3 regions of the Methylotenera sp. 1P/1 genome follow, and region 1 is predicted to be linked to each of the others. Evidence: predicted binding sites of a transcription regulator. Region 1 holds the regulator's gene; each other region holds the start of a gene.
The links. Region 1 encodes sigma-54, which starts transcription at its own class of promoters, with help from an activator protein. Its sites were predicted from a motif close to TGGCACNNTTCCTGCT; they were not measured.
Positions count from the first base shown of each region.

Region 2: the regulator sigma-54 is predicted to act here: its motif matches at 1,800-1,815, upstream of A3Q3_RS14550 (pilin).
Region 3: the regulator sigma-54 is predicted to act here: its motif matches at 1,691-1,706, upstream of glnA (type I glutamate--ammonia ligase).

Region 1 covers NZ_ARWC01000001.1:2,172,464-2,175,648, forward strand. The annotation lists gene hprK (HPr(Ser) kinase/phosphatase) at 1-567, opposite strand, end outside; gene hpf (ribosome hibernation-promoting factor, HPF/YfiA family) at 582-926, opposite strand; gene A3Q3_RS0110445 (RNA polymerase factor sigma-54) at 1,099-2,643, opposite strand; gene lptB (LPS export ABC transporter ATP-binding protein) at 2,658-3,185, opposite strand, start outside.
Region 2 covers NZ_ARWC01000001.1:2,594,200-2,597,384, reverse strand. The annotation lists gene A3Q3_RS0112620 (beta-propeller fold lactonase family protein) at 1-725, shown strand, start outside; gene A3Q3_RS0112615 (SRPBCC family protein) at 912-1,436, shown strand; gene A3Q3_RS14550 (pilin) at 1,895-2,302, shown strand; gene A3Q3_RS14545 (pilin) at 2,395-2,790, shown strand; gene A3Q3_RS0112595 (alpha/beta hydrolase) at 2,889-3,185, shown strand, end outside.
Region 3 covers NZ_ARWC01000001.1:1,634,402-1,637,586, forward strand. The annotation lists gene mtgA (monofunctional biosynthetic peptidoglycan transglycosylase) at 1-211, opposite strand, end outside; gene aroE (shikimate dehydrogenase) at 208-1,026, opposite strand; gene A3Q3_RS0107780 (rhodanese-like domain-containing protein) at 1,046-1,495, opposite strand; gene glnA (type I glutamate--ammonia ligase) at 1,784-3,185, shown strand, end outside.

The DNA.
Region 1 (3,185 bases):
GGAAATACGATAAAAATCTACAATGTCATCGGCCACTAAGCGATGCCCGCGCGAGATCAATTCGAGCGCTAACTCGCTCTTACCAATGGCAGCATTGCCTTTAATCAGTACACCAAAGCCTTGCACCTCCATAAACACGCCGTGCAAGCTGGTCGATTCTGCGGTCGCAATGGCCAAATAGTGGCCGAGCAACTCCATCAACTGTGGGCTGGGCAGGGGGGAGGTGAACAGCGGAGTTTGCGAGCGATCAGCCGCTTTTAATAATTCCTCTGGCGCTTTTTCGCCATTGGCCACTATCACGGCGGCAAGGTCAGTCGCAAATAAATTACTGACCGCCTGTTGCATGGCAATTATGCTGAGATTGTGTAAATAGTCCATCTCAGCACAGCCTAATACCTGTACCCGGTTAGGGTGCACAAAATTTAAGTGGCCAACAAGTGCTAGGGATGGTTTGGTAACAGTACCGGAGGTGAGTATTTTATTGCCGCCTTCAAGCCCTGCTACCCATTGTAGTTTGAGCTTGCGGCGGATTTGTGTGAATAGCTCGTCAACGTTAATTTGAGCCATAGATTAAAGAAAGATTAATTAGGAAGCTGGTGTTGGTCAACATTCTGATGTTTCACAGCACCATTGGTTTTGTGATGATCGCCATGTTTCTCTTTGTGTTTTACCACTTGACGGTCCAGTTTGTCCGTCAGCATATCAATGGCGCTATACATATTCTCATCGGCACAAGCAGCGTGTAGATCGTTGCCTGGTACATGCAGTGTAGCCTCAACCTTTTGGGCGAGCTTTTCTACAGACATCGTAACCTTTACATCAATCACATGATCGAAGTGATTGCTGATTCGCGTGAGTTTACTTTGCACGTACTCACGTAACGCAGGTGTAATTTCTAAGTGATGCCCAGTTAATTGTAAATTCATGACTTGCTCCTTTTTGAAATTGCTCCAAGAAGAAAAAGCATCTCGGAACAATTTCAGTTTACTACTTTGGCGTTGGCTTGCAACTATCCAATTGCACTATTCGGTAAGAAAATTTCCTGTATGGGAATTTAGTTGAGGGAAACTTGCGCTAAATCAAATCGTTAGCGTGACCCTACAGTGATTTCCTCAAATTTGCAGGCGGGATATTGAGCGATTCACGATATTTGGCAATGGTACGGCGTGCCACCACAATGCCTTGGTTGGCCAGCGTATCCGTAATTTGATTGTCGGAAAGCGGTTTTCTGGGGTTTTCTTCGGCCACCATCTGTTTAATCAACGCACGAATCGCAGTGGCAGAACACGTGCCGCCCACATCAGTCGCTACCGAGCTACCAAAGAAATATTTAAGCTCATATACACCACGTGGAGTGAGCATATACTTATGCGTAGTCACGCGTGAAATGGTGGATTCATGCAATTCTAACTCTTCAGCAATCTCGCGCAGCACCAATGGGCGCATGGCAATATCACCATGCTCAAAAAAGTTGCGTTGTCTATCTACAATAGCTTGCGAAACGCGCAAAATAGTAGAGAAGCGCTGCTGAATGTTTTTAATCATCCATTTGGCTTCTTGCATTTGGCTCTGTAAATATTGCCCGGAATTTTCGCGGTTGCGTTTTAAAATATCCGCATATAGTTGGTTAATACGTAATTTTGGAATAACGCCATCATTCAGTGTGGCGACCCAAATGCCTTTGATCTTCTTCACAATCACATCATGTTGAATGTAATGATCGTGCGACAAAGTCACAAATTGGCTACCCGGTTTTGGGTTTTGTTGTTTGATAAGCGTCTGCGCGCCTTTTAAGGTAGCTTCATCGCAACTCAGTAGTTTGCGCAGCTTGCCAAAATCTTTGTTAGCCAATACCGGTAAATGGTCTTGAATAATGGCGATGGCTTGTTTCAGGTAGGGCGTGTCTGCATCTAGTGCATTGAGTTGCAAATACAGGCACTCTTGCAAGTTACGTGCACCTACGCCAATAGGATCCAAGTTTTGAATCAGCTTGAGCACCGTTTCAAGCTCAAGCATATCAATTTCAAGCTCGAGCGGCAGGCTATCTGCCAGCTCATCTAGCGACTGCTCAAAGTAACCATCATCATTGATACAATCAATCATAATAGAGACCAGCGTTTGGTCACGTTCAGACAGCGGCACTAATTTCAGTTGACCCACAAGGTGATCGCGCAGGCTGATGCTAACGGTGTCTTGTCTGGTAAAGTCGCCGTCATCATCGTCCGAATTGTTTTGGCGTCCACCTTCATCCCAGTTGCTGGTGCTGCCGTACTCATCAAATTCATCTTCAAACTCAGGTGCTGAGAACTCTTCTGAAGTGGGCGCTAACTCATCGTCACGTTCAGCCGTGCTCTCAGCAGGCGCGCTAATTTCAGAGGTGGTGGCGTTATCAAATACATTGGCATCTTGCTCTTGCTCAGAAGCTTCGCTAGAGGCCTGGCTGTTATCAGCGCTGGGGGCTTCTGCACTGCCGCCACCATCGTCATCACCATCGACTAACTCCAACAATGGGTTGTCTTGTAAGATGGTTTCTAGCTCTTGGTTGAGCTCCAGTGTAGACAGCTGCAATAACCGGATGGATTGTTGCAGCTGCGGGGTGAGCGCTAAGTTTTGAGAGATGCGGAGTTGTAAGTTTTGTTTCATAGCATTCAAAGTGGTTAAAGTCTAAAGTCCCGGCCTAAATACACTTCGCGTACGGCTTCATCTTTTACAATTTCATCTGGGCTACCTGAGGCAAATACAGTCCCATCGTTCACAATATAGGCACGATCACAAATGCCTAAAGTCTCACGCACATTGTGGTCTGTAATGAGAATGCCAATATTTTTACTGCTTAAAAAGCGGATAATTTTCTGAATATCCAGTACCGCAATCGGGTCAATCCCGGCAAATGGTTCATCTAACAAAATAAAGCTTGGGTTGGTGGCTAGGCAACGTGCAATTTCTACACGTCTGCGTTCACCGCCAGACAAGCTGACGGCCATGCTGTTGCGAATATGCACAATGTGCAGTTCTTGCAATAGAGATTCTAATTGTGCCTCGCGCTCTTCTTCGGTTAGGTCTTGCAGCTCTAGCACCGCCATGATGTTCTCAGTGACGGTCATTTTTCTGAAAATAGAAGGTTCTTGCGGCAAATAAGACAGCCCCATGCGCGCACGGCTATGGATAGGCAGGCGGCTTAAATC
Region 2 (3,185 bases), 420 kb from region 1:
TTTCAGTCATCGATAGTACTCAGCAAAAAGTTATCCAAACCATTCCAGTGAAAGGCTCACCAGTAGGCATCACTCTTTCACCAGATAATCAAACATTGTATGTAGCAGATTGGTATAGCGACCGTATCCTCGCTATCAGCACTAGCAATGTCAACTCTCAACGCGCAGTGATTGCTGGCAAAGCGCCTGCGGGGCTGGTCGTGAGTCCAGACAATCAAACGCTCTACGTGGCAGCAAGAGATAGCAATCAAGTTGTCGCCATTGATACATCATCGCTCAGTATTCAAAAGCGTATCGATGTGGGCAAGCACCCTTTTGGTATAGCGCTCAGCCATGACGGCAAACAATTGTTTAGCGTCAATGTGTATGACAACACCGTTAGCGTCGTGGAACTCACTAATACCGACCAACCACCCTATACCATCAAAGTCGGCGAGCACCCTTACTGCGTCATCGCCAATCCAGAAAACACTCAGCTGTATGTCACCAATACACAAGATGATTCTGTTAGCGTCATCGACTTAGCCACACGCAAGGTTATCACCACAATGAATGTTGGCATGACCCCAGAAGGCCTCAGCCTAGACACTGAGAACAACCTTCTACTTGTTGCCAATTGGGGAACCAATAGCGTCTCTGTGATTGATGTTGCACAGAAAAAAGTCATCTCTACCATCAAAACTGGCGACAAAAGCAGAGCTTTTGGACAATTTATTTTGCAGTAAGTATAGGTCAACCACTGCCAAGGTCAGACGTTAAATGAAGCGTGTGCAATGCACACTTAATGTTTTATAATTGTTGATTGTAGTGAATCGTAGTTTTAATCAACCTTAAAACTACATAATTTGGTACCCCGGTACCTTTACCAAAAGTATCTTTAGTACGCTTAAGTACATTAGTGGAGAATATGAATGAAAAAGTTGTTAGCGATTATCGCACTTACTGCGCTCTCTTTTAACGCAGCTGCACACGGCCCAAGCCCACAAAAAGTTGAAAAAACCATTGTCATCAAAGCAGCGCCAGCTAAAGTTTGGGCTGTGGTAAAAGATTTTGGCAATATACACGCATGGCACCCAGCCATTGCAAGCACAAAACTTGAGAAAAAAGGCGATGAAACATTCAGAACCTTAACCTTAAAAGATGGCGGCACAATCTACGAAAAATTACGTACTGCCGATGATGCTGACATGAAACTGAGATACGAAATTGTAGACGGCGTTGCACCAGTAGCTGATTACAACGCATTCATGCAAGTAACCGCTGGCCCAGGCGCTGGTGAATCTACTGTGACTTGGGTAGGCCGTTTTTACCGCACTTACAAACTCAACCCACCTATTCCTGCTGGTCAAGATGATGAAACAGCCGTTAAATTTATCACTGGCGTATTCGACAGCGGTTTGGCTAACTTGAAAAAGGTCATCGAAAACTCAAAGTAACTGGCCAGGCAACTGGCGCAACTTCAACCAACAATGTAAAACAAACCGGATCTTCCAACAAACCTTGGTGGAAATTTTGGTAATACAGATTTAAATGAAGTGATAAAAAAAGACCGCAACTGCGGTCTTTTTTCATTCAGCCACTGCCACAAGTGCGCAATATAAGCACTCATGGCAAATTTAGTACGCAATTGCAACTGCCCTAAATGTAGAAAAGTGACACTTTTTGTCAGCAAAACACTGAATAGAGGGCAGTTTTCGTCTCTATTCTCCCAATTAAAAACTTACTACAACCATACCAACGTTGCCATTCAACTTGAACTTATGATTACAAATCAACAGTTTAAAAAAAAAACTGGAAGTTGGCACAGCCATTGCTATTAGCCTTACAAGCACTGATTTAAACAACACACAGTGTGTATGCACTAACACTTAATTAAATAAAGGAAATCAACATGATGAAACAAGTACAAAAAGGCTTTACATTAATCGAGTTAATGATCGTAGTTGCAATTATTGGTATTTTGGCTGCGATTGCGATTCCAGCGTATTCAGACTATCAGTCACGTGCTAAAGTAGCAGCTGGACTTGCAGAAGTTTCTGGCTATAAAACTGCTTTTGAGTTGCGTGTAAACGATGGTCAACCTGTCGCGGACGGTGCAGATATTGGTATGCCAACTGCACCAACTGGTAACTGCACATTGACAGCAACTGGTACAACCATGAAATGTGCAATCGAAAATGCACCAACACAAGTAATCAATGCTGAAGTTACATGGACTCGCGCTAATGATGGCACTTGGAGTTGCGTAACAACGGGTGCAAGTAAAGCTGAATTTGCTCCTAAAACCTGCAAACAAACATAAGTCAGAATTAAATAGCATACTTAGTATGCTATTTTAAAAAAAGCGACTGTTAAAAGTCGCTTTTTTTAAAATAGCACCACACAAAGCCAAATATGAAAAAAAGTAAATATCAAGGTTTCACATTAATTGAACTGATGATAGTTGTTGCGATTATTGGCATTCTTGCTGCTATTGCACTTCCCGCTTACTCTGATTATCAATCAAGAACTAAAGTGACTGCTTCGTTCGCAGAAATATCTGGGGGTAGGACCGCCTTTGAGCTAAAACGTAATGATGGCGTAAGTTTGTCTATGCCATCCGACATTGGACTATCAGACACAGCCAATTGCGATGTTGAAGTCAATGACACTTCAATCACTTGCAGAATCACTAACGCACCAACTCAAGTAAACAACAAAGAAATTAAACTAGTCCGCCCTACTATCACATCAATGTGGGAATGCCAAGCACCAGCAATTGATGAAAAATTCAAGCCTAAGCCCTGTTAAGACTTTCTAAAAAATCCTTATTAAGTTTTAAACAAACTTTCTAAGCATTGCAGTTACACAAGGTAAAATGTGTAATTTCATATAGATTTAAACTCGTAATGCTAGACTACATCAAGGTTTCATCCCAACAGCACCCCACCGCATGCGTCATCTGGCTACACGGCCTAGGGGCTGATGGGTATGATTTTGAACCCGTGGTAGAGATGCTCAACCTGCCACACATTTATTTTATGTTGCCGCATGCACCCTACAAAAAAATTACCATGAACAATGGTTATGAAATGCGTGCTTGGTACGATTTGTTTGGTTTAGACAAAGACAGTCCGCAAGACGCTGTAGGCATCAAGGCATCCCAAACCGAAATTAAGGCACTTATCGCCCATGCAAACACGCTT
Region 3 (3,185 bases), 540 kb from region 1:
CATCAGGATTTTTCTCCTGAATTACCGCCAAACGGTCTTCCATAAACGCACTTGTGGAGGGGTTGAATTTAATCCACCAGACTATGTGCAAGAAAATCCATAGCTGATAAACAATAATCCACACCAACAGAAATGCCAGTATGCGCTTGAAATAGCCACCCACGCCTAAAGCGTGCGCATTCGGTTTGCTATTGAAAAACCAGCGGATCAAGCGCTTCTCAACTGCTGAATCACTGGCTGTGTACGTGGACGCACACCGCGCCAAATATAAAACGCTTCTGCCGCTTGCTCAACTAACATCCCAAGGCCGTCCGCCACTTCCGCACCCGCCTCTCGCGCTTGTTTCATAAAAGGCGTTTCACGCCCGTACATCATGTCGTAAGCTAAGCAGCCGTTTGCAAATACACTGCTTGGAATAGGCAGGGCCGTATCGGTTAAGCCTGTAGAAGTGGCGTTGATGACAATATCAAATTGCGCATCAGCCAAATCATCGAATGCACTTGCAGTTAGAGAAAATGCGTTATGGTCTTTGGACAATATTTTTTTCACCATTGTTTGCGCTTTATCCACCGTGCGATTAGCAATCACTAACGAAGCCGGCATTTCATTAAGTAACGGTTGCAGCACTCCATCTGCTGCACCGCCTGCGCCTAAAAGAAGTACTCGTTTACCTGCTATCTTGATGCCTAAATTTTGCTGAATGTCGCGTATCAGACCCGTACCATCAGTACTATCGCCACGAATCTCACCACCCAGAAATCTGAGTGTGTTAACGGCCACTTCATCTAAAGCACGATTGCTAGGATAAACCAAATTTAAAGCTTCAAACTTAAATGGCACAGTAACATTCGCGCCTTTATAACCCTGCGCAATCAATGATTGAATTGTCGCTTCAAATCCATCTAGTGGCGCCAGTATCGCCTCGTAACTAATATCCTCACCGGTCTGCTCCGCAAAGGCTTTGTGAATGATAGGCGATTTGCTGTGCCCGATAGGGTTGCCAATCACTGCATACTTATCTACCATCTGTTTTACCTATTGTCGTTTAGTTTGTCCAAGGCAACCCGGCATGACGCCAGCCATTGATCAGCGTGCGCTGTTTCAGGCTATTGGCCTCACCTTCAAAGCCCTCTACCATGTTGTAGGCTTTTTGATAACCGAGTTGTTGCGCCAATACAGCCGCATTATGACTACGGCCACCAGTGCGACACATAAAGATGACCGTGAGTCCTTTATCTATATTCGCCTGTAGTTGCGTTGCAAAATCCGGGTTTGCTACCATTCCAGGATAAAATGCCCATTCAATATGGGTAGATTGCGGTACACGCCCTACCAACTCCAACTCCGCACGTGAACGCACATCCACCAAGGTAGCTTCAGGATTATTTTGTAACACTGCAAATGTTTCCTGCGGCGTCAGCAGACCCGCATAAGCAATCTGATTTTGTTTTGCGCGCTCATGCGCAAGTTCTAAAATTTGAGATGGATTATCCATCAGCACTCTCCCGTTTACATCGCTTAGTTTTATCTGATAGTTTCAAGTATATCGCGAAAATGAAGGCAAAAATTCACCAGACATGCATTGCACTTTTTTTGTGCATAAAATATCTTTACGCACCATTTTGGTTCATCACAAAAATCGCTATTTTAGTGCGTTATCGGTTTAATGCGGTGTTTAGCTATTTTTCGCTGGCACAGTTCCTGCTAATATTACAGCTTAGGATTTTTGTTTTATCTCAATAATAATTCCATCATCAATACACACTCACATTAGGAGAAGGTAATGTCTGTTGCAAATGTAATGAAAATGGTAAAAGAAAACGACATTAAATTTGTTGATTTTCGTTTTACCGATACGCGTGGTAAAGAACAGCACGTCACTGTGCCTGTTTCAGCTTTTGACGAATCAAAATTTACTGAAGGTCACGCGTTTGACGGCTCTTCAATCGCCGGTTGGAAAGGCATTCAAGCCTCTGACATGCAATTGATGCCTGATGCATCAACAGCAAACATCGATCCATTCATGGACGAGCCAACATTAATTTTAACCTGTGACGTTGTAGACCCTACCGATGGTAAAGGCTACGACCGTGATCCACGTAGCTTGGCCAAACGTGCTGAAGCTTACTTAAAATCAAGCGGCTTGGGCGACACTGCTTATTTTGGTCCAGAGCCAGAATTCTTCATTTTCGACTCTATCAACTGGTCTGTAGACATGAGCGGTAGTTCAGTCAAAATCAACTCAGAAGAGGCAGCATGGTCATCTTCAGAGAAATTCGAAGGCGGCAACACGGGTCACCGTCCAGCAGTAAAAGGCGGTTACTTCCCAGTGCCTCCAGTCGATTCATTACATGACATCCGTTCTGCGATGGTGATGACTTTAGAGCAAATGGGCGTGCCTGTTGAAGTGCACCACCATGAAGTAGCGACTGCTGGTCAATGTGAAATCGGTACTAAATTCAGCACATTGACACAACGTGCTGACTGGACGCAAATCTTAAAATACGTAGTATTAAACACGGCACACGCCTACGGCAAAACAGCGACTTTTATGCCTAAACCAATGTTTGGCGATAACGGTTCTGGTATGCACGTTCACCAATCCGTATGGAAAGATGGCAAAAACCTGTTTGCTGGTAGCGGCTACGCTGGCTTAAGTGATTTCGCTTTGTACTACATTGGCGGCATCATCAAGCACGCACGTGCATTGAACGCGATTACCAACCCAGGTACTAACTCATACAAACGCTTAGTGCCACATTACGAAGCGCCAGTGAAATTAGCTTACTCGGCTAAAAACCGTTCTGCTTCTATCCGTATTCCATTTGTACATTCAGACAAAGCACGCCGTGTTGAAGCGCGTTTCCCAGATCCAATTGCTAACCCGTACTTGGCATTCTCTGCATTGTTAATGGCAGGTTTGGATGGCGTACAAAACAAAATTCACCCAGGTGAGCCAGCAACTAAAGACTTGTACCATCTTCCACCAGAAGAAGATGCAAAAATTCCAACCGTCTGTTCTTCATTGGAACAAGCGTTGGAGTATTTGGACAAAGACCGTGAGTTCTTGACGCGTGGTGGTGTATTTACGGATGACTGGATTGATGCTTACATTGGTCTAAAAATGGAAGAAGTGACCAAACTACGTCAAACTCCACACCCAGTTGAATTTGGCTTGTACTACT